4 regions of the Rahnella sp. R3(2024) genome follow, and region 3 is predicted to be linked to each of the others. Evidence: predicted binding sites of a transcription regulator. Region 3 holds the regulator's gene; each other region holds the start of a gene.

Region 1 (5,732 bases), 610 kb from region 3:
TTTTTACGCGAAGATGCGCCGCAGGCCGACGCGCTGTACATTCTCGGGGATTTATTCGAAGCCTGGATTGGCGACGATGATCCACAGCCGTTACACGCAGACATCGCTGCGGCGTTAAACCACTTACACCAGCAAGGCGTTCCCTGCTTCTTCATTCACGGCAACCGCGATTTTCTGCTTGGCCGCCGCTTTGCGCGCGACAGCCTGATGACCCTGCTGCCAGAGAAAAAAGTCCTCGAACTCTATGGCCGCCGCGTCCTGATCCTGCACGGCGATACGTTGTGTACCGACGACGTTGCCTATCAGAACTTCCGCAAGAAAGTGCATAATCCGCTGATTCAAAAGTTGTTCCTGATGCTGCCGCTGAAATGGCGTTTAGGTATTGCCGCCAAAATGCGCGCCAACAGCAAAGCGTCTAATCAGGGAAAATCACAGGAAATTATGGATGTGAACCCGCAGGCGGTGGTGAATGACATGCAGGCGGCAGGCGTAGAATGGATGATCCACGGCCACACCCATCGCCCCGCTATCCATGATGTACAGCTTGGGGCGAAAACCGGCCACCGCGTGGTGTTAGGGGCGTGGCACGAAGAAGGGTCGATGGTCAAAGTCACCGCCGATAACGTAGAGCTGATCAGTTTCCCGTTTTAAGGCTGCACACCGGCGTACCACTGTGGAAACGGAATTGCTCATCCGGCGCCAAAATCAGTTCCGCTTCTATTCTGCCAAAAAACTCTACCCGATCGCTGATGTCTCCTCCGGCATATTGCTCCGCCAGCGCCAGATAATCGGCAAAATGACGTGATTCTGAGCGCAGCAGCGAAGTGTAAAAACGCGACAACGTGTCATCGAGATGCGGCGCGATTTTGGCAAAACGCTCGCAGGAACGCGCTTCGATATACGCCCCGATAATCAGGCGGTCGACCAGAATATTTAAATCATCATGATGACGGGTATGTTTAATCATCCCGCTGGCGTAGCGCGACGGTGAAAGCTGAGTGTAGGTGACATTGCGTTTTTGCATGATTTCCACCACCTGCTCGAAATGATGAAGTTCTTCCCGCGCAAGGCGCGCCGCGCAAAACAGCAGTTCAGTGCGATCCAGATATTTCGTCATCAGGCTCATCGCCGTGGCCGCCGCTTTTTTTTCACAGTTGGCGTGATCAATCAGCATCACCGCCTGATTTTCCAGCGCCACATCCACCCACAAAGCCGGTGTTTCACAGTGCAGAAAATCATAAATCGGTGCCAGTAAAGCCTGCGTCATCATTCAGTTTCCAGTGTTGATTGCTCATCATAGTGTGGTCCGGATTATACAAATCTGCCCGCCACTTCTCATCAAAAATGCACCGTATTCCGGCGACGCAACCGTTTTCCTTGCTCCGTGAGCATGATATCATTTGCGCCCTCGCAGTTTCTATTTCCGAATCACAGGAGCTTTACAGACATGTCATCCAACGTTACCCCGGCAAAAATCGCCATCGTTATGGGGTCTAAAAGTGACTGGGCGACCATGCAGTTCGCCGCCGAAGTCCTCACAACGCTGAATATTCCTTTCCATGTCGATATCGTCTCCGCACACCGCACGCCGGACAAATTATTCACTTTCGCTGAACAGGCTTCGGCGAATGGCTTTGATGTGATCATCGCGGGTGCAGGCGGCGCGGCGCATTTACCCGGTATGCTGGCAGCGAAAACGTTGGTGCCGGTGCTCGGTGTGCCGGTGCAAAGTGCTGCGCTGAGCGGCATCGACAGCCTGTATTCCATCGTACAAATGCCGCGCGGCATTCCGGTTGGGACACTGGCGATTGGTAAAGCCGGTGCGGCAAATGCTGCGCTGCTGGCCGCACAGATTCTCGCGCTGCACGATGCTGAGATTGCGAAAAGTCTGGCCGCATGGCGCACCGCGCAAACCGATGAAGTGCTGAATAATCCCGATCCACGGGAGCAAGCATGAAGCCGGTTTGCGTGCTCGGAAACGGCCAGTTAGGCAGAATGCTGCGTCAGGCCGGTGAACCGCTGGGGATCGCCGTTTTTCCCGTCGGCCTGGATGCCGAACCGGAAGCCGTGCCGTATCAGCAAAGCGTTATTACCGCTGAAATCGAACGCTGGCCGGAAACCGCGCTGACCCGCGAACTGGCGACACACAATGCGTTTGTTAACCGCGAAATCTTCCCGCGTCTGGCCGACCGCCTGACGCAAAAACAGTTGCTCGATCAGCTCGGTCTGGCAACCGCACCCTGGCAGTTACTGGCCGATGCCGCCGAATGGCCGCAGGTATTCTCCGAAATTGGCGAACTGGCGATTGTGAAACGTCGCGTCGGCGGTTACGACGGCCGTGGTCAGTGGCGTTTGCGCTCCGGCGAAGAAAATACGCTGCCGCAGGATTGCTACGGTGAATGCATCGTTGAACAGGGCATCAATTTTTCCGGCGAAGTGTCGCTGGTCGGTGCGCGGGGTCATGACGGCAAAACCGTGTTTTACCCGCTAACCCATAACCTGCATCAGGATGGCATTCTGCGCACCAGCGTCGCGCTGCCGCAGCCGGACGCCGCCCTGCAACAGCAGGCTGAACGCATGTTGTCAGCCATCCTCAACGAACTGAATTACGTCGGCGTGATGGCGATGGAATGTTTCGTGGTCAGTGAAGGTTTGCTGATTAACGAGCTGGCCCCGCGCGTGCACAACAGCGGTCACTGGACGCAAAACGGTGCATCCTACAGCCAGTTTGAAATGCACCTGCGCGCGATCCTCGGTCTGCCGTTGCCGCAACCGGTGGTCAGTACGCCGTCGGTGATGGTGAATCTGATTGGAACAGAGGTGTCAGAAGCATGGCTGAGTCTGCCGCTGGTCAATCTGCACTGGTATGAGAAGGAAGTGCGTCCTGGGCGTAAAGTCGGACACCTGAATCTCAACGACGCCAGCGCCAGCCTGCTGAAAGACAATCTCAACGCACTGATCCCGATGCTGCCGGCAGAATACGCCAGCGGTATTGAATGGGCGATTGAAAAGCTGTGATTTTCAGGCTTCCTCCCCTGTGAAGGGGAGGAGTTTAAACACTACGAATCATATTGCCTGAACAACGCCCTTCCCCGCAGTAACCGCACACCCAGCCAGCCACCGCAGACCGACAGCAGCAACGCGCTCACCACCGGTACGGCGATCCACATCAGGTAATTCGGTTCCCACGGGAAATCGAACACTTTGCGTTGCAGCAGCCACAATGCGGCTTCCGCACCGATGGCGGCAGCGACACCGGCCACCAGCCCGAGCACGGCAAACTCACACCACAGCGTGCGATGCAGCATCTTTTTGCTGGCGCCCAGCGTGCGGTAAACGATCAGCTCCTGACGGCGCTGACGCATGCCGACCTGAATCTGCGCCAGCAGCAGTAAACCGCCGCACAGCATCACCAGAATCACCATTACTTCCAGCGCCCTGCTCACCTGCTGCAATACCTGCCCTACCTGACGCAGGATCGAGCCGATATCCATCAGGCTCACCGTCGGGAACTGGCGGTTGAGCTGCGTGATGGTGCGGTCATCGCCGTGATAACGGAAGCTGGTCAGCCAGCTTTGCGGCTGGCCGTCGAGCGCGCCCGGCGGGAAGATGAAGTAGAAATTCGGCTTCAGGCTGTCCCAGTCCACTTTTCGCAGGCTGGTTATTTTGGCGCTGAACTCCTGGGTATCGCCGCTGAACGTAACGGTATCGCCGAGTTTCAGCCCCAGACGCCCCGCCAGCCCTTCGTCGATCGACACTTCACCGGCTTTCGGCGGTCCGTTGCCTGCCACCAGCGGATTATGATCCGGCAGCCCTTCCATCCAGGTCAGATTCAGTTCACGGTTTACGGCTTCACCGCCCGCGTCGTCCGGTTTGATGATCTCGGTGGCGACCTTGTCGTTAATCCCGGTCAGGCGAACCCGCACAATCGGATAGAAGGTTTCCGGCTGCGCTTTATGCTGATGCAGGAAATCCGTCACCTGCGGAATTTGCTCTTTGGTGATATTGAGCAGGAAGTAATTCGGGCTGTCCGGCGGCAGCTGTTGCTCCCAGCGATCCAGCAAATCCCCGCGCATCACCAGCAGCAAAGCCAGCAACATAAACGACATGGAGAACGCCGCCAGCTGGCTGAGCGTCACCCACGGCTGTCGCAGCAGGCGGTTAACGGCTAAACGCAGCGGCAACTGACGGAAAGTCAGACGACGCAGTAACAACAGCGCCCCCCAGCCAATCACGCCCAGCAGCAACGACAGCACCAGCACGCCAGCCAGCAAAGACCACAGCAGCGAACTTCCGCCCATCAGCGCCGCCAGGAGACCGACCACCACCAGAATCATAACCGGCAGGAAGTAGCGCAGCGGCCAGACGTTGGCGACCACATCATTACGCAGCACGCGCAATGGCTGCGTAGCCAGTAACTGGCGATAAGGGCGAATACCAATCAGGAAAGAGATCACCACCATCGCGCCCATCGACCAGACCCACGGCCAGACACCGGCGGGAGGAAGCGCCGCAGGCAGTACCGGTGCCAGAACTTTCATCAGCACCGCTTCAAATGCCAGACCGACCAGACTGCCGCAAATCCCCGCCAGCACCATCACCGCAACCCACTGGCCGATGATCAGCCTGCGCAGGGCTTTTTTCCCCGCGCCGAGGGTTTTGAGCACCGCCACCAGATCGTAACGGCTGCGGCAGTAGTGCCCCATCGACACGGCAATGGCGGCAATCGACAGCATCAGCGTCAGCAATGCTGATAACGTCAGGAACTGCTGCGAGCGCTGCAACGATTTCCCCAGCGCACCGTCGGAATCTTCCATCCCGGTCCAGCGCTGATCGGGCTTCAGCAGCCCTTTTATCGCATCGCCATAGATCTGAATCGCCTGCGGCGAACCGGCAAACATATAACGGTAGGTCAGGCGGCTGCCCGGCTGAACCGCGCCGGTTTTCGGCACATCCGCCAGATTCATGATCACCCGTGGCGCGGTCTGGAACGGGTTGAAGCCCGAATCCGGCTCCTGCACCACCACACCGGCAATTTTCAGCGTGGAGTCACCCACGTCCAGATTGTCACCCACTTTCACGTTGAGCAGCGCCAGCAGACGCGGCGCAACCAGCACGGTGCCCGGCTCAGGTTTCAGCCCGGCGGGTTCGGTTTGCAACGTGCCATACAGCGGGTAAGCCAGATCGGTGGCTTTTACCGCCGCCAGCTGTGGCGTTTCACCGGCAAACGTCATGGTCATGAAAGAGAGCTGACGGCTGACCTTCAGCCCCTGCTTTTCCGCGTCCTGCAACCAGGCTTCAGTGATCGGCCGGGCGGAGCGCAGCACACGGTCACCGGCGATAAACTCGCGGCTTTGCTGACTCAGCCCTTTGTCCATGCGGTCACTGATGCTGCCGAGCGCCAGCACGCAGGCCACCGCCAGCGTCAGTGCCAGCCAGACAATCAGCAGCGAAGGCGAACGCCATTCGCGCCAGAACCAGCGCCAGATCATGCTTCCTCCCACAACTTCCCGTCACGCAGACGCAAGCGCCGCTGGCAACGCGCCGCCAGTTGCTCGTCGTGGGTGACCAGAATCAGGGTGGTGGCCGCATCGCGGTTCAGGGAGAACAGCAGATCGACAATGCGTTCGCCGGTTGCACGATCCAGATTGCCGGTCGGCTCATCGGCGAACAGCAGTTTAGGTTTACCGATAAATGCCCGCGCCAGCGCCACGCGTTGCTGCTCGCCGCCC
Region 2 (5,732 bases), 1.8 Mb from region 3:
CCACAGGCGATTATGGCACTGTTCGAACCGCTGATTTCTGCCGCCGACTCCCTGCCTGCCGTACTTCTCGCGGTGCTGATTTGTCATTTGCTATGGTTTGCTGGAATCCACGGTTCTGCGATTGTTTCGGGCATGTTACAGGCTTTCTGGTTAACCAATCTCGGCCTCAATCAGACAGCTCTGGCCGCCGGATTGCCGATGACACATATTATGACCGAGGCATTCTGGAATTTTCTGATCGTCATTGGTGGCTCCGGCGCAACGATGGGGCTGGTGTTACTGTTCTGCCGCAGTAAATCAGCGCATTTGCGCACCATGGGGAAACTGAGCCTGGTTCCCAGCTGTTTCAACATTAATGAACCGGTGATCTTCGGCACGCCGATCGTCATGAATCCGGTATTTTTCATTCCTTTCCTTCTGGCGCCGATGATCAATGCCGTGGTCGCCTATCTGGCTGTTTCAACCAACCTTCTGCCGCACATGATGTCTCTGGTTCCCTGGACATCTCCGGCACCGATTGGTGCGGCGTGGGCGATGGGCTGGGATTTCAAAGTTTCAATTCTGGTCATCATGCTGATGGCGCTTTCCATGGTGATTTACTATCCATTCTTTAAAGTCTACGAGAAGCAGTTACTGACGCAGGAGAAAGCCGCGGAAGAGGAAAAAGTCTATACGGAGCAGGCAGACGCCCTGAATTAAGCCACGTTGAAAAGAGAAGATGGGCGCGGAAACAGTCGTTTCTGCGCCCTTATTTTTTTACAGAATCGCCGGGAAGACAGGCAACATCAGGAACAGCTTAATGACGATGGCATTGGCGATATCCAGGAAGAACGCCCCCACCATAGGGACAACCAGAAAAGCCAGGTGCGAAGGGCCAAACTGATTAGTGATTGCCTGCATATTGGCAATCGCCGTCGGCGTGGCGCCCAGGCCAAACCCACAATGCCCCGCCGCCAGAACGGCGGCATCATAGTTTTTGCCCATGACCCGGTAAGTGACAAAAATGGCGTAAAGCGCCATCGCAACAGTTTGCACCAGCAGAATTGCCATCATCGGTAACGCCAGCGACGCCATTTCCCACAGTTTCAGGCTCATCAGGGCCATCGCCAGGAACAACGACAAACTGACATTACCGAGCACCGACACTGCACGATCGAAGACGCGGTAAAAACCCAGCCACGCCAGAAGATTGCTGAGGATCACGCCGACAAACAGGACGCAAACAAAGGTCGGGATTTCAAAGGCGGATCCCTGCAGCAATAACGAAATGTGGCTGCCAGCGGTAAGGCAGATGGCAATCAGCGCGATAGTTTCCACCAGCACCAGGGGCGTGATCATGCGACCAATGGACGGTTTTTCAAATGCGCTGGGATCGGCCGCGTCATCCTGAGAACCGTTCGGTGTGGAAGAGTGACTGACCAGATAGCGGGCAACCGGCCCGCCAATAATACCGCCGAGCACCAATCCGAAGGTCGCGCAGGCCATTGCCACTTCGGTCGCGCTTTCGAAACCATAGCGTTCGACGAAAACCTTGCTCCAGGCAGCGCCGGTGCCATGCCCGCCGGAGAGCGTGATAGAACCGGCCAGCAACCCCATCAGCGGGTCCATACCCAGCATTTTTGCCATTCCTATGCCGATGACGTTCTGCAGCAACAGCAATCCGACGACAACAAATATCAGCAGCATCAGGCTCTTCCCCCCTGAACGCAGGCTGGCCAGATTGGCGTTAAGGCCGATGGTCGCGAAAAATGCCAGCATCAGGGGTTCTTTTAACGAGATATCAAATCCGATTTCCCAGCCCATGATCCGGTTGGCTAGCAGGAGCATCACGGCGACCAGTAAACCGCCCGCAACGGGTTCAGGAATGGTGTATTTCTTGAGAAGTTTGACCGACTGGACGCATTTGCGTCCTAAAAGGAGAACCAGCGTGGCAGCCACCAGCGTGCCGTAGGTATCGAGCTGAATCATTAAAGAACTCCATTTTGTATTAAATCCAATAAAATCATCTAATTATATGAATATCAGTAATTTCTTTTTTCCCAGAAACTGAATTAGAAGTCATAAAACCGGCATCAGGCAAGAAAAACAGCGCACATAAGCCAACTTAACTCAAATACATGGTTTTAAATTGCCATAAGCAAACGATTGCTTTTGTGGTCATTTTCAATAAAAATGCCCGCTTTGCCGCTTATTGGAATGCCACAACATGAGTACGCAAACCGCAGAACAAGAAACACAGCAACCTGAACTCTCCCGCCCGCCCAAAAGTGAACTGATTTACCGGCTCGAAGACCGGCCGCCACTCCCGCAGACACTTTTTGCCGCCTGCCAGCATTTGCTGGCGATGTTTGTTGCGGTCATTACTCCGGCATTATTGATTTGTCAGGCGCTGGGATTACCCGCGCAGGACACCCAGCACATCATCAGCATGTCGCTGTTTGCCTCTGGTCTGGCGTCCATTTTGCAGATTAAAACCTGGGGGCCGGTGGGTTCGGGCTTACTCTCGATTCAGGGAACAAGTTTTAACTTTGTGTCTCCGTTGATTATGGGTGGACTGGCGCTGAAAAATGGTGGCGCGGATGTGCCGACCATGATGGCCGCTCTGTTCGGTACGCTGATGCTGGCGTCCTGTACTGAGATCATTCTGTCCCGCTTCCTGCATCTGGCGCGCCGGGTGATCACCCCGCTGGTTTCCGGGATTGTGGTGATGATTATCGGTCTGTCGTTAATTCAGGTGGGGCTGACCTCGATTGGTGGCGGATACGCCGCAATGAGCGACCACACCTTTGGCGCACCGAAAAATCTGATGCTGGCTGCGGTTGTTCTGGTGGTCATTATTCTGCTGAACCGCCAGCGTAACCCGTACCTGCGGGTCGCTTCACTGGTCATCGCGATGGCGGTGGGCTATCTGGCGGCGTGGATGATGGGAATGCTGCCCACGGTTACGCCAGCGACGCAAACCAGCTGGATCACCTTCCCGACGCCGTTGTACTACGGACTGGGAATTGACTGGAATCTGCTGATCCCGCTGATGCTGATCTTTATGGTCACGTCGCTGGAAACCATCGGGGATATCACTGCCACATCTGATGTGTCAGAGCAGCCGGTCAGCGGACCGCTGTACATGAAACGTATTAAGGGCGGCGTACTGGCAAACGGTCTGAACTCGATGCTTTCGGCGGTATTTAATACGTTCCCGAATTCCTGTTTCGGACAAAACAATGGCGTAATTCAGCTGACCGGCGTTGCCAGCCGTTACGTAGGTTTTGTGGTGGCGCTGATGCTGATCGTACTGGGGCTTTTCCCTGCGGTCGCCGGATTCGTGCAACACATTCCAGAGCCGGTTCTGGGTGGCGCGACTATCGTGATGTTTGGCACCATTGCCGCTTCCGGGGTACGCATAGTGGCTCGTGAACGTCTGAACCGCCGCGCGATCATGATCATGGCGCTGTCTCTGGCCGTCGGCATGGGCGTTTCTCAGCAGCCGCTGATCCTGCAGTTTGCACCAGACTGGATTAAGACGCTGCTGTCCTCCGGGATTGCCGCAGGCGGGATTACGGCGATTGTTCTGAATCTGGTTTTCCCTCACGAAAAGTCATAACCGACATTAAGATGAATGTCACCGCGGCAGGGAGTCTGGAACCCCTGCCGCTTTTTATTGTCTCCAGTCTGCTAAGCTGTTGAGAAATTTCGCTGTTTACGGCATAAACAGAGAACCTTTATCCCTAATTCACGCTACAGGCCCCAGACGATGAAATTTATCGGTAAAATTTTGCTGACGTTCGTTCTGCTTCTGGTACTGGCGATTGTGCTGGTTTACGTCCTATTACAAACGCGCTGGGCCGCTGGCAGGGTCAGCAGCTGGGTCACGGATAACAGTGATTACCGGTTCGCCGTCGAAAAAATCGATCATGACTGGTCCACGCCAGGACGGATTACGCTAACCCATGTCATTTTCGGACAAAAAAATCAGCCTGAGACGCTCAGTGCTGGCGAAGTTGATCTGGATTTGAGCTGGCGTCAGATAACAGAACCGCGCTTTTTCGACCGAGTGGTTCTGGTTGATGGCCGCCTGAACGTCAGTCCTTCCGCCATGAATTTACCGTTGCAGGCGAACACGCTTCAGCTGAGTAAAATGGCGCTGACCGGTAACGCGGCGGGGCTGGAGATCCAGGGCCAGCAAATCAACGCCGGTATTTCACCGTGGCAACCGAAAGCACACCAGTTGCTGGGCGATAAAGCCGATTTCCAGCTGAGTGCCGCGACGCTGACCGTCAACGGGCTGCCAGCCGAACACGTCCTGATCCAGGGTAACCTGAACAATAAAAACCTGACACTCGCGAATTTCGGCGGCGACCTGGCGCGGGGCCAGCTTACGGGTAAGGCCAGCCAGGCGGCGGACGGCAGCTGGAATATCGAAAATCTGCGTCTGAGCAATGTACGTCTGCAAACCTCAAAATCACTTTCTGCATTTTTCGATGATTTCCAAACCCTTCCAAAAGTCACCATTCAGCGGATGGACCTGATCGACGCCCGTCTGCAAGGCACTGACTGGGCATTCAGCGATGTGGATCTTTCCGTTGAGGATGTGACGCTGGAAAAAGGCGACTGGCAAAGTGATGACGGTGAGATCACGCTGAACGCGACTGACATGATTAACGGCAATCTGCACATTCAGGATCCGATCATTAATCTCGACCTGTCGCCTCAGGGCATTTCGATCAAGCAGGCCACCGCGCGCTGGGAGCGCAGTTTACTGCGGACCACAGGTAACTGGCGGCGGGCGAATAAGCGGCTGCAACTCGATGAGTTTTCCATCGCCGGGCTGGAATACACGTTGCCGCAAAACTGGAAACAGCTCTGGCTTCAGCCGCTGCCGGATTCACTGGCGGAAATATCAGTGGGCCGGTTTATTGCCAACCGGAACCTGATTATCGATATCAATCCGCAGTTTCCTTTCCAGCTGACGTCGCTCGACGGCCTCGGCAATAATCTGCTGCTGGCGCGTAATCACCAGTGGGGGATGTGGGACGGAAAACTGAATCTGAACGCCAGCGAAGCCACGTTCAACCGAAATGATGTGCGCCGCCCTTCCATCATGCTGGAAGCCAACGACCATCAGGTGACTATTTCAGAGCTGAGTGCTTTCACCAAGGAAGGGCTGCTGGAAGCGACCGGGACAGTGGATCAGCAACCGCAGCGCCAGTTCTCAGTAAAAGTGACTGGCCGCGCCGTACCCGTTAATCAGTTGGAAAACTGGGGCTGGCCGCATCTGGCCCCCGACGGTAACGCGAATATGCAGCTCAACCTGCAAGGAAAAATGCCTGCCGGCGTGGATTATAAACCGACGCTGAACGGCACACTTCAGGTTAACGCCACCGGAGGTCAGGTCATCGATCAGAAGATGGTCAACGGGCTGGTGAATGGGTCTGCGACGCCATAGGGTATGGTTGCGGCACTGATAAGAAAAAGGCACCGCCATCGCGGTGCCTTTTTTGTGCCCGAAAACTCAGTTGATTTCCGGTTCCAGCGGTGCGCCGGGCGCGGCAGGAAGTACCAGATAAGTCCCTTCAAACACGGCACCTTCGGCTTCATCGCCGTACAAATTCACTTCGAGCTGCACGCGGGCTTTGCGTCCACGCGCCAGTCTGTCCAGATCGCCGCTGACGGAACCGAGATCGGCCACCGCACGCGGTCTGCCGGTCACCGGTGAACTGTAGCGGATGTGTGCA
Region 3 (5,732 bases):
GAGACGGTCCATTTCCACGTCGAGCCTTTCGAAGGTTCCATTCTGGTGCCAGAGGCGCTGGCGTTTAACGGTATCGACCCGACAAATCCGTTGCGGGGTGCGGTCAGCGAATATGACGCCCTGCATGAGATTTTCAAAGTCATCCGTAAAGGGATGAAAGAGCAGAACTGCAACCGCGCGATCATCGTGGCGCACAACGCCAATTTTGATCACAGCTTCCTGATGGCCGCCGCCGAACGCGCCGGGCTGAAACGTAACCCGTTCCATCCGTTCGCGACCTTTGATACCGCAGCGCTGAGCGGGCTTGTGCTCGGGCAGACGGTGCTGGCAAAAGCCTGTATCAGCGCGGGGATGGTCTTTGACAGCAGCCAGGCGCACTCCGCCTTGTATGACACAGAGCGCACGGCTGAACTGTTCTGCGAGCTGGTAAACCGCTGGAAGCGCCTGGGCGGCTGGCCGCTGGCCATCAGCGCCGAAGAGCAGGAAGACGAAACCGCATCAGAAGAACATCAGCAGTAAGCGGTTGACGTGAAGGAACACGCTGACGGACAAACAGGCCGGACGCATAAAAACAAAAAGAGCGACGCAATGTCGCTCTTTTTATTGTCATCAGCTGCCCTGAAGGCCGCCAATTCCCGCTGCTGATTACTCTTCAGATTCAGAAGATTTGTATTTCTCAGCGGTTTCTTTGATCAGCTGTTGCAGTTCGCCACGCTGATACATTTCAATCACGATGTCACAACCGCCGACCAGTTCACCATCAACCCACAGCTGCGGGAAGGTAGGCCAGTTAGCAAATTTTGGCATCTCTGCGCGGATATCCGGGTTCTGCAGGATATCGACGTAAGCAAAACGTTCACCACAGGCAGACAATGCCTGAACTGCTTGTGCAGAAAAACCGCAGCTTGGCAGTTTTGGCGAGCCTTTCATGTACAGCAGAATCGGGTTTTCAGAAACTTGCTTCTGAATTTTTTCAATTGTTGGAGTGGTCATTTCTTGCTTCCTCAAGCCGGTACAGGCTGTCACGGTCATTACTCTTCACGCGCAGCACAAAAAAGTGCTGAATCACATTGCCCTCTATTGTAACGATGGCAGCTATCAGATAAAAACGCCATTTTTTGCAGGGTCTTTCGCAATACTGACATTTTATTTCACTATTTTAAGTGCCTGCGTGCGGGCTCACTAAAATAAAGATTCATCGAGAATAACATTTTTGGCGATGACATTAACCAGGGATTTGCATTTCGCCATGGTTTAACACAAATATTAACCTACTGAAAAACGGTCATTTTATTCACTAAAAATGGCGTTTATTTCGACGTTTTAAAAGCTATTAACTTTTTCTCACAATATGATCTAGAATCGATGCAATTCGTGCTGTTTTGTCTGGTTCTTTTAGGCAATACTCTGACATCTCTGATGTTTAACCTAACCACCTATGGTAACGAAGCTATGCGCTTACTGTTCACGCTTTTTGTGCTGCTCTTTACCCAGCTGTTTCTGAATATTGCTCATGCGTCACCGCAGAGTCGTGTTTCTGCCGATCAGCGAAAGAGTCATGTTAATCAGGTTGCCCCTGAGGAACGTCGAAAGCGAAAAACGGTTGCAGCGAAAACCACTAAAAAAACCAAAGTGGCACCGGTGAAAGAACAACAGAGTCAGGAAAAAAATGCCAGTAAGAGAGTCAAAAGCACCGAACTGGTGACGCGAAAGGCCTCTTCTGTCAAAACAGTGAAAACGACGCGGGCTGAAAGTAAGGCCGAGAGTAAGAAAGAAAAAACACTCAAAACCACCAGAGCTGAAACCAAAGCAGATAAGAAAAGTAAAACCCGGGCTTTGGCGAAAAACACCACCGCAAAGACCAGCAAGAAAGAAGCGTATGGCCGACACCGAAAAGGCAAGAAATTAGCCGAAGAAGACAGCAAGCCCATTACGTTAAGCGCGACCCACAAGAAACGTTATCAGCATGCTCAGCAAACGGCGATGACCAAGCTGATGCACCAGGTCGGCAAACCTTATCGCTGGGGTGGTACCTCACCCAATACCGGTTTCGATTGCAGTGGTTTAGTGTATTACGCGTATAAAGATCTGATTCGTATCAAAATGCCACGCACCGCCAACGAGATGTACCACCTGCGCGATGCCGCACCGGTGAAACGCGGTGAACTGGAGTCCGGCGATCTGGTCTTCTTTAGAATTAATAACCGCGGTGCCGCGGACCATGTCGGGGTATACGTCGGTAACGGCAAGTTTATTCAGTCTCCGCGTACCGGTGAAGACATCAAAATTACCTCACTGGGCGACGATTACTGGCAAGATCATTATGTAGGTGCACGTCGGGTAATGACCCCGAAAACGATCCGATAATAAGCAGTTCGTTAAATTTGAAGTTCCGCTAATCATCACTGAATAGCATTTAACGAAGCGTTTGTGCAGGGAAGAATGTCGGCGAAAAAGGGTCAATGTGCAAAATTGAAAAAGGGCGATCCCTGTATAGGGTTCGCCCTTTTTGTTGCCCGATGACAGAGCTTTTAGTTCATCACTGCGGTGAAGCTGAAAGCGATAATCATAAGCAACGCGCAAACGGTGGTAATCAACGACAATTTCAGATTACTGTCCATAAAACCCCCTTACGGATCAATTGTGGCGTTTCATTAAGCCACATAAAATGTGTGCCAACGCATTTTCTCATACTTCATCGCTAAAATCCCGCGTTGATTCATGCGCGATATTCCACAATAACACTTCCACTTTGCTGCATTATAAGAGAAAATTGTCGGTTACCACGCCTGTGTGCCGGTCGATTTCACCCGAGAGCGTTTTGCGCCTCACTCTGACGAATCCACCCAACGATTTCACTGCCTTTTTAAAAGCTCGCAGTGAAATCCACGCAAGCAAACGATTAACATAATGCTAACGTGCTGAAACACGTGAGTTCAGGAGTCATTGTTTACATGGCAACGATTAAAGATGTCGCTAAGCGCGCTGGCGTTTCCACCACAACCGTGTCGCACGTCATCAATAAAACACGTTTCGTCGCCGAAGACACCAAAACCGCGGTTCTGCTGGCTATCAAAGAGCTTCACTACTCGCCAAGCGCCGTTGCGCGCAGCCTGAAGGTCAATAACACCAAAACCATTGGCCTGCTGGCGACCTCAAGTGAAGCGCCCTACTTTGCCGAAGTCATTGAAGCCGTTGAAAACAGCTGTTTCTCCAAAGGCTACACGCTGATTTTGTGTAACTCGCATAATAATCTGGAGAAACAACAGGCCTATCTGCAAATGCTGGCGCAAAAACGCGTCGACGGCTTGCTGGTAATGTGCGCGGAATATCCGGATGAACTGCTGAATATGCTGGAAGAATACCGCTCCATTCCGATGGTCGTCATGGACTGGGGCGAGGCGCGCAAAAACTTCACTGACAGCATTATCGATAACGCCTTCGAAGGCGGTTATATGGCCGGTCGTTATCTGATTGAACGCGGGCATCGTGATATTGGCGTGATCCCAGGGCAACTGGCGCGTAATACCGGTGGCGGTCGGTTCCAGGGTTTCGTCAAGGCGCTGAACGAAGCCAACATTCCTCTGCGCGAAGAGTGGGTAGTTCAGGGTGATTTCGAACCGGAATCGGGGTATCAGGCGATGCACAAAATCCTGATGCAGAAACAGCGCCCTACTGCTGTTTTCTGTGGCGGTGATGTGATGGCGATGGGGGCTATCTGTGCGGCAGATGAGCTCGGTTTACGCGTACCGCAGGATATTTCGGTGATCGGATATGACAATGTGCGAAATGCGCGTTACTTCTCTCCGGCATTAACCACTGTGCATCAGCCGAAAGAGCGTCTGGGCGAAATGGCGTTTACCATGCTGCTGGACAGAATTATCAGCAAACGCGAAGAATCACAGACCATTGAGGTCCATCCCAAACTGGTCGAGCGCCGGTCAGTAGCCGACGGCCCTTTCCGCGATTATCGCCGTTAACAAAAATCTGACGCCTGCCTGTGCAGGCGTTTTTTCTCGTCCCGATCAATACTGGCTTCCGGTATCAGCAGCGTTTAAACAGAGACGATGAGGGTATTAACTCCCATCAGGCCAATGCGGGGATAAGAGTTACGTTCTGACCAAACATTTATCACACCAGTAAACATCCGCCTCCCGGAGAGGTGGATGTTTATTTTCTAATCCCGTAACCATTCCTGATTCATCGTTTCTGTATCGCCCATATATTCCAGCAGCCAGGCCAGCGAAGGAGAGGAGTTACTCTGATCCCACGTCAGGCAACACGGGCTGTCAGGGAACGTATTCTCCAGCGCCAGAACCTGTAATTTCTGCTGTTCAATCTGATGACTCACGCGATGAACCGGCATCATCCCTACGCATAAACCTTCGCTCAGACACTCCAGCGCGCAAGTCCAGTCAGGCACGACCAGGCGCCGCTGATTATCCAGCGTCCAGGTATCACGCTTGGGTAAGGTGCGCGAAGTATCCTCCAGACACAGCGCCGGATAAGGCCGCAGTTGGTCATCGTTCAGCCTGCCGGAGAGATGCGCAAGCGGATGCTGAGGGCTGACGACACAGTGCCAATCCATAAAACCCATATCGCGAAAACTGAAACGCCCGCCCACCGGCACCGCCCGCGTCGCGCCAATTGCCACGTCTGCGCGGCCATCGACCAGCGCATCCCAGACGCCGTTAAATACTTCGGAATGAATGATAAGTTCCGTATCGGGGAAATGACGGTAGAAATCGAGCACCAGCCGCCGCGTTCTGGCGGGTTTCACAATTCGGTCTACCGCCACCCGCAGCTCGCCACGCCAGCCGTTTGCGACCTGCTGGCACTGCCGACGCGTAGCTATCATTTTTTTTGTCAGAATCCGTGCTTCATCAACGAAAACTTTTCCGGCAGGCGTCAGCACCACGTCACGGTGACGCCGTTCAAACAAAGGAACAGCCAGCCAGTTCTCCAGCTGACGAACGGTATAGCTGATGGCAGAAGGCACACGGTGAAGATCCTGCGCTGCTGCGCTGAAACTACCGGTACGTGCTACCGCATCAACTACTTCAAGGGCGTATTCTGACCACATCACTTAGCCTTCAATATTTTTCACAGCAGATTGCAAATATTAGCGTTTCACAAGACTGTTATCAAAGCGTTAAACTCTGCATCCCAACTGTTTTCTGCATCACATCATCTGCAATACATAAATTAACGAGACAAAAATGAAACCCTCCTTTGGATTTATGCTCTATCTCGCCGGATTGAGCATGCTCGGCTTTTTAGCCACAGATATGTATCTTCCCGCCTTCAGCGCGATGCAAATCAGCCTGATGACCAGTCCGGGCATGATCAGCGCCAGCCTGAGTATTTTCCTCGGTGGTTTCGCGATCGGACAACTGCTCTGGGGCCCCCTCTCCGACCGCATTGGCCGTAAACCGGTGCTGCTTATCGGCCTGACGCTGTTTGCCATTGGCTGTCTGGGTATTTTGTGGGTGGAAAATGTGCGTGCGCTGCTGGCGCTGCGTTTCTTACAGGCCGTTGGTGTGTGTGCCGCCGCAGTCACATGGCAGGCGATCGTCGTTGACCGTTTCTCACCGGATGTGGCAAAAAAAACCTTCGCCAGCATCATGCCGCTGGTCGCACTCTCGCCGGCTCTGGCACCGCTGCTCGGCGCATGGGTACTGAATCACTTTGACTGGGAAGCGATTTTCGCTCTGCTGACGGGGGTTACGGTG
Region 4 (5,732 bases), 150 kb from region 3:
CATGTTGCTGCACTCGGGTGCCGCACAGCATCAGCATAACCGCTTCGACATTCTGGTGGCGGATCCGCAGATAACGCTGACCACGCGCGGCAACGTCACCCTGGTTGAGCAAAACGGCAGCGTGGCATCGCGGGAAGAAGATCCGTTCACCCTGCTGGAAGAGCAGCTTTCGGCCAGCGGATTACAGGCAACCAGCGCGGATGATTTTCCTTTTCAGGGCGGCGCGCTGGGCCTGTTTGGCTATGATTTAGGCCGTCGTGTCGAGACACTGCCGGATATCGCCCGACGCGATATTCATCTGCCGGACATGGCCGTGGGCATTTATGACTGGGCGCTGATCGCCGATCATCATTTACAACGTCTGACGCTGGTCTGTCATGGCGATGTGCAGGTACGTCTGCGCTGGCTGGAAGCGCATGCGCAGCCGGTAAGCTCCGCGTCTTTTCGCCTGAATGCGCCCTGGCAGGCAAACATGAGCCGCGGGGAATATGGCGAGAAATTCCGCCAGATTCAGGAATATATTCACAGCGGTGACTGTTATCAGATCAATCTGGCGCAGCGTTTTTCCACTGTTTATCAGGGAGATGAATGGCAGGCTTTCCTGCGGCTGAATCAGGCCAACCGCGCGCCGTTCTCGGCATTTCTGCGCTTGCCGGAAAACGCCGTGCTCAGCCTTTCGCCGGAACGCTTTATCTGGCTTAAGAATAAGCAGATCCAGACCCGCCCTATCAAAGGCACGTTGCCGCGCTGTGAAGATCCGCAGGAAGATGCCCGTCAGGCTGAACGTCTGGCCGCGTCGGAAAAAGATCGGGCCGAAAATCTCATGATCGTCGATTTACTGCGTAATGACATTGGTCGCGTGGCGACGCCCGGCACCGTGCGGGTTCCCGAACTGTTTGTGGTCGAGCCTTTCCCGGCTGTTCATCATCTGGTCAGCACCATTACCGCGCAGTTACCCGACGACTGCCACGCCAGCGCCCTGCTGCGTGCCTGCTTCCCTGGCGGATCGATCACCGGTGCGCCGAAAGTGCGCGCGATGGAAATCATCGAAGAACTCGAGCCGCAGCGACGAAACGGTTACTGCGGCAGTATTGCTTACCTCAGTTGTTGCGGCACCATGGACAGCAATATCACTATCCGCACGTTGCTTACCGAGCAGGGGAAAATCTACTGCTGGGCAGGCGGCGGCATTGTTGCAGACAGTCAGGAACAGGCCGAATATCAGGAGACGTTCGATAAAATTGCCCGCATCCTGCCACAGTTAGGAGACGTACAGCCGTGACGTTGCTGGAACAACAGCCGACCTTGCAGGCATTTTCGCCCGCCGTGGAAGATTTTATTCTGCGCTTTCAGTTGCAGCAGCCGCGCCTGCCCGCACCACAGCTGCGCGGAACCCGTCATGCCGCGGTGTTGATCCCCATTATTTGCCGTGAAGAACCGACCATTTTACTGACCCGGCGCTCAGACAGCCTGCGCAAGCACCCCGGCCAGGTGGCGTTTCCCGGCGGCGCAGCCGATGCCACCGACGCGTCGATTATTGCCACCGCGCTGCGCGAGGCGCAGGAAGAAGTCGCCATCCCACCCGAACAAGTGCACGTGTTAGGCACACTGGCACCGCAGGACAGCAGCAGCGGGTTTCAGGTGACCCCGGTCATTGGCCTGTTACCGGTGGATGTGACATTCCACCCGCAGGAAGACGAGGTGGCAGAACTGTTCGAAATGCCGCTGCAGGAAGCGTTCGATCTGGCCCGCTATCACTCTCTGGATATTCATCGCAGAGGGATCCACCACCGGGTGTATTTATCCTGGTATCAGCAACAATTTGTCTGGGGACTTACCGCGTCGATCATTCGTCAGCTGGCCCGGCAGGTTAAAGACTGACCTCACTGGTTACACATCGATCACACTTTCGCATCAAATAAGTTTATTTCATGCGAAAAATGAAACTATTGGTCTTAACCCCTTTTACACTATGGATCTACCCATAAGATCAGATCTCCCCACGGGGTCAGATTTCAGTTATGGGTGTCAGGGATCCCGTTCCCTGCCGTTATCAATTACAGGAGTATTCGACGTGATTAGCGTTTTCGACATGTTCAAGGTCGGGATTGGCCCTTCCAGTTCCCATACTTTGGGCCCGATGAAAGCAGGCAAACAGTTCGCTGATGACCTGCTCGAACAGGGCATGATGCCTGCCGTTACGCGTGTCGCCGTGGACGTTTTTGGCTCCCTGTCACTGACAGGTAAAGGCCACCACACAGATATCGCCATTATTTTAGGTCTGGCGGGTAACCAGCCAGATACCGTCGACATCGACGGTATTCCCCACTTTATCCGCGACGTTGAGCAACGTCAGCGTTTGCCGCTGGGTGAAACGCAGCACGAAGTCGATTTCCCGCGCGACACGGGCATGGTTTTCCGGAGCGAGAATTTACCGCGTCATGAAAACGCCATGCAGATCCACGCTTTTGCTGGTGACAAGCTGGTTTACAGCAAAACCTACTACTCCGTCGGCGGCGGTTTTATTGTCGATGACGAGCATTTCGGCCAGCCGGTGCTGGATGAAGTGGCGGTGCCTTTCAGCTTTAATTCGGCCAGTGAAATGCTGGCGAAATGCAAAGAGAATGGCCTGTCGCTCTCCGGCATGATGATGAAAAACGAGCTGGCACAGCACAGCAAACAGGAAATCGAGCAGTATTTCGAGAAAATCTGGCACACCATGCAGGCCTGTATCGATCGCGGTTTAAACACGGAAGGCGTGCTTCCCGGCCCGCTGCGTGTCCCCCGCCGCGCCTCGGCACTGCGCCGGATGCTGGTATCAAACGACCAGCTGTCAAAAGACCCGATGAACGTCATCGACTGGGTGAACATGTTTGCGCTGGCGGTGAATGAAGAAAACGCAGCCGGCGGACGCGTGGTTACCGCACCGACGAACGGTGCCTGCGGGATTGTTCCTGCGGTGCTCGCGTACTACGACAAATATATTCAGTCGGTCAGCCCGGACATTTATCTGCGCTATTTCCTGACGTCCGGCGCCATCGGTATTCTTTATAAGATGAATGCCTCTATTTCCGGCGCTGAAGTCGGCTGCCAGGGCGAAGTCGGCGTCGCCTGTTCTATGGCCGCGGCCGGTCTGACAGAATTGCTGGGCGGAAGCCCGGAGCAGGTCTGCGTCGCCGCAGAGATCGGGATGGAGCACAACCTCGGTCTGACCTGCGATCCTGTCGCCGGTCAGGTTCAGGTGCCGTGTATTGAGCGTAATGCGATTGCCTCGGTGAAAGCCATTAACTCAGCACGCATGGCGCTGCGCCGCACCAGTGAGCCCCGGGTTTCTCTCGATAAAGTGATTGAAACCATGTACGAAACGGGTAAAGACATGAACGCCAAGTACCGTGAAACCTCCCGCGGCGGTCTGGCGATCAAGGTACAGTGCGACTGATATTACCGAGGTTTTCCTTGTGCCTGCGGCGGCGAAGAACTGTTTTTTCACCCGTTCGCCGCAGGATATATCAGCCTGGAACTGTCACTTAGTCATTAAATCTTTGTTAAGAAAAACCTGTTGTATTATCAATACTTAATGGCCGTGAGACTTGCTTATACCCTGCAGGTGCGGCATGCTGATTTCCGCTTGTTTTGCCGCACAGACTGCTTCACTCTGTACCACCACGTATAAGATAAAATGAACAGACGCTAAGTAAGTGACAACGTCACAGATCTGGATTTTCTCTGATTTTCCTTCTTCACGCAGGAAGAGCATCCGGCGATTTACGGCTACTATCAATAATAATGAAACGGCTGTTTTGCATCGGTAAACCTTTAAAATGAACACTTGTAAGCCTGCACTTTACACGGGATAAAAGGATTAGAACGATGCTGTTCTCCCAGACCGGACTTGCGAAGTATCGCTACTATCGCCTTGCACTGGCCGGCGCGATGGGTATTTTTACCCTGCTGTTAACACTCAGTATCCGTATTTATGAACAAAGCCAGGTGATCACCGCCGATCAACAACGCGTCGCCTTACACACCGTTCAGAAACTCGAAAAACTGCTTGAACCCGCTATACCTGCTGCGCAATCCACCCCTGTCGATCCGGCGCTGACCTGCCGTGAATTACAACCGGCCTTGCAGCAAACTGTCGCTCTGATGCAGACATTGCGTTCTATCACCCTCGTCAATAATGGCACCATCACCTGCTCAAGCCTGATTGGTGCACTGGATCTCAGCCTCGATAAAACGCTGCCCGATATCGCGCAAGGCAAAACGCGGCTGGAACTTCGCGCTGCGAAATTAAGCCGGCTGAACATCCCAACCCTGCTGCTCTGGCAGCCCGCCACGCCCGATAATCTTAACGGTCAGCTGTTTGTGTACAACATCGGGATCCTGTCGAATTTCCTGCTCGAACCGCAACCGCCGTATGCGCGCCATATTGTTCTGAACGTCATGAAGCAAAGTCTGGAATATGGAAAGAACGAAATTATTCCCAGCGTGAATTTGCCGCAGCAGCCGTTACTGACCGTCACGTCGCCAAATTATGATTTCACCGTGTCCATTTATGGTGAAGAGGCCTCGGCGCTGGCGTGGTCAGAGCTGGCGTCTCATCTGCCTCTTTCCATGTTGATAAGCTTACTGACGGCGACAGCAGTCTATTTATTGTCAGGCAGCCGGATAAGCCTTGCCTATCCGATAAGCCACGGGATTTCGCACCGCGAATTTAAGGTGTATTGCCAGCCCATTATTAACAGCGTCGATGGCCGCTGCATTGGCGTGGAAACGCTGATGCGCTGGAAAAATCGCAGGCAGGAATGGGTGTCGCCAGATGTGTTTATTCCGCTCGCCGAGCAGCACGGATTAATCATCGCGCTTACCCGCTATCTGATTAAAACTGTCACCGATAATCTCGCCGTTTTCCCCGCCACGTCGGGGTTTTACGTCAGTATTAACGTCGCAGCGCAGCACTTCAATAATATGGAAATTGTGGATGATATCCGCAAAATCTGGCTTCCCGCTGAGCCTTCCGTCTCACTGATGCTGGAACTGACGGAACGCACACGCTTGCAGGAGCTCAGAGCTGCCGAGATTTCTCAACTGAAGGAGATGGGGATTTTACTGGCCATCGATGATTTTGGTACCGGCCACAGTTCACTGAGTTATCTGAAAACGCTCAACCCAGACGTGCTGAAGATCGACCAGGCGTTTACCGCCTCAATTGGCACCGATGCCATCAATGCCACGGTGACGGATACGATCATCACGCTGGCGCAGCGCCTTAATCTGAAACTGATTGCCGAAGGGGTGGAAACCCGTGAGCAGGTCGATTATTTGCGTAAACGTAAAGTCGACTCCCTGCAGGGCTACTATTTTGCCCGGCCAATGCCGATTGAGGTGTTTCCGATCTGGCTGGCGCGCTACGAGAAATCGACTCAGGCACTGCAACCGGTTGAAGATGAGTCTGACGAATAACAGCCATAAAAAACGGCGACCGAAGTCGCCGTTCTCAGCAGAAGTACACCGCGGTTACTGGTCTTCTTCCCACCCGTTTTCAGACTGAATTTTCGTTATCCGTACACGCTCAATACGGTAATCCGTCACTTCGAGGATTTCAAAGTGCAGCGACGCCATATCAATCACTTCACCGGCCACAGGCATCTGACCTGATTTCGACAACAGCAGCCCCGCCAGTGATGCAAAATCATCGTCCGGGCTGACCAGCGTGTTGATGTCCAGGATCT

What was found. Region 3 encodes PurR, which represses purine synthesis genes. Its sites were predicted from a motif close to CANGCAAACGTTTGCNTG; they were not measured.
Region 1: purE (5-(carboxyamino)imidazole ribonucleotide mutase) is a predicted target of PurR. The motif match lies at 1,362-1,379, and genes of this name have one in related genera.
Region 2: gltS (sodium/glutamate symporter) is a predicted target of PurR. The motif match lies at 2,135-2,152, and genes of this name have one in related genera.
Region 4: ABSH60_RS17330 (L-serine ammonia-lyase) is a predicted target of PurR. The motif match lies at 2,030-2,047, and genes of this name have one in related genera.

The regions. Positions count from the first base shown of each region.
Region 1 covers NZ_JBHGBU010000001.1:3,345,914-3,351,645, reverse strand. Annotated here, with positions in the region: gene lpxH (UDP-2,3-diacylglucosamine diphosphatase) at 1-651, shown strand, start outside; gene ABSH60_RS15035 (tRNA-(ms[2]io[6]A)-hydroxylase) at 635-1,267, opposite strand; gene purE (5-(carboxyamino)imidazole ribonucleotide mutase) at 1,448-1,957, shown strand; gene purK (5-(carboxyamino)imidazole ribonucleotide synthase) at 1,954-3,018, shown strand; gene ybbP (putative ABC transporter permease subunit YbbP) at 3,060-5,492, opposite strand; gene ybbA (putative ABC transporter ATP-binding protein YbbA) at 5,489-5,732, opposite strand, start outside.
Region 2 covers NZ_JBHGBU010000001.1:2,167,723-2,173,454, reverse strand. Annotated here, with positions in the region: gene ABSH60_RS09855 (PTS sugar transporter subunit IIC) at 1-699, shown strand, start outside; gene gltS (sodium/glutamate symporter) at 757-1,968, opposite strand; gene ABSH60_RS09845 (solute carrier family 23 protein) at 2,207-3,601, shown strand; gene ABSH60_RS09840 (AsmA family protein) at 3,752-5,443, shown strand; gene fabY (fatty acid biosynthesis protein FabY) at 5,510-5,732, opposite strand, start outside.
Region 3 covers NZ_JBHGBU010000001.1:3,959,172-3,964,903, reverse strand. Annotated here, with positions in the region: gene rnt (ribonuclease T) at 1-519, shown strand, start outside; gene ABSH60_RS18070 (Grx4 family monothiol glutaredoxin) at 646-993, opposite strand; gene ABSH60_RS18065 (NlpC/P60 family protein) at 1,453-2,367, shown strand; gene ABSH60_RS18060 (YnhF family membrane protein) at 2,532-2,621, opposite strand; gene purR (HTH-type transcriptional repressor PurR) at 2,955-3,980, shown strand; gene punR (DNA-binding transcriptional activator PunR) at 4,178-5,083, opposite strand; gene punC (purine nucleoside transporter PunC) at 5,220-5,732, shown strand, end outside.
Region 4 covers NZ_JBHGBU010000001.1:3,813,782-3,819,513, reverse strand. Annotated here, with positions in the region: gene pabB (aminodeoxychorismate synthase component 1) at 1-1,282, shown strand, start outside; gene ABSH60_RS17335 (CoA pyrophosphatase) at 1,279-1,881, shown strand; gene ABSH60_RS17330 (L-serine ammonia-lyase) at 2,075-3,439, shown strand; gene ABSH60_RS17325 (EAL domain-containing protein) at 3,871-5,463, shown strand; gene ABSH60_RS17320 (TerC family protein) at 5,518-5,732, opposite strand, start outside.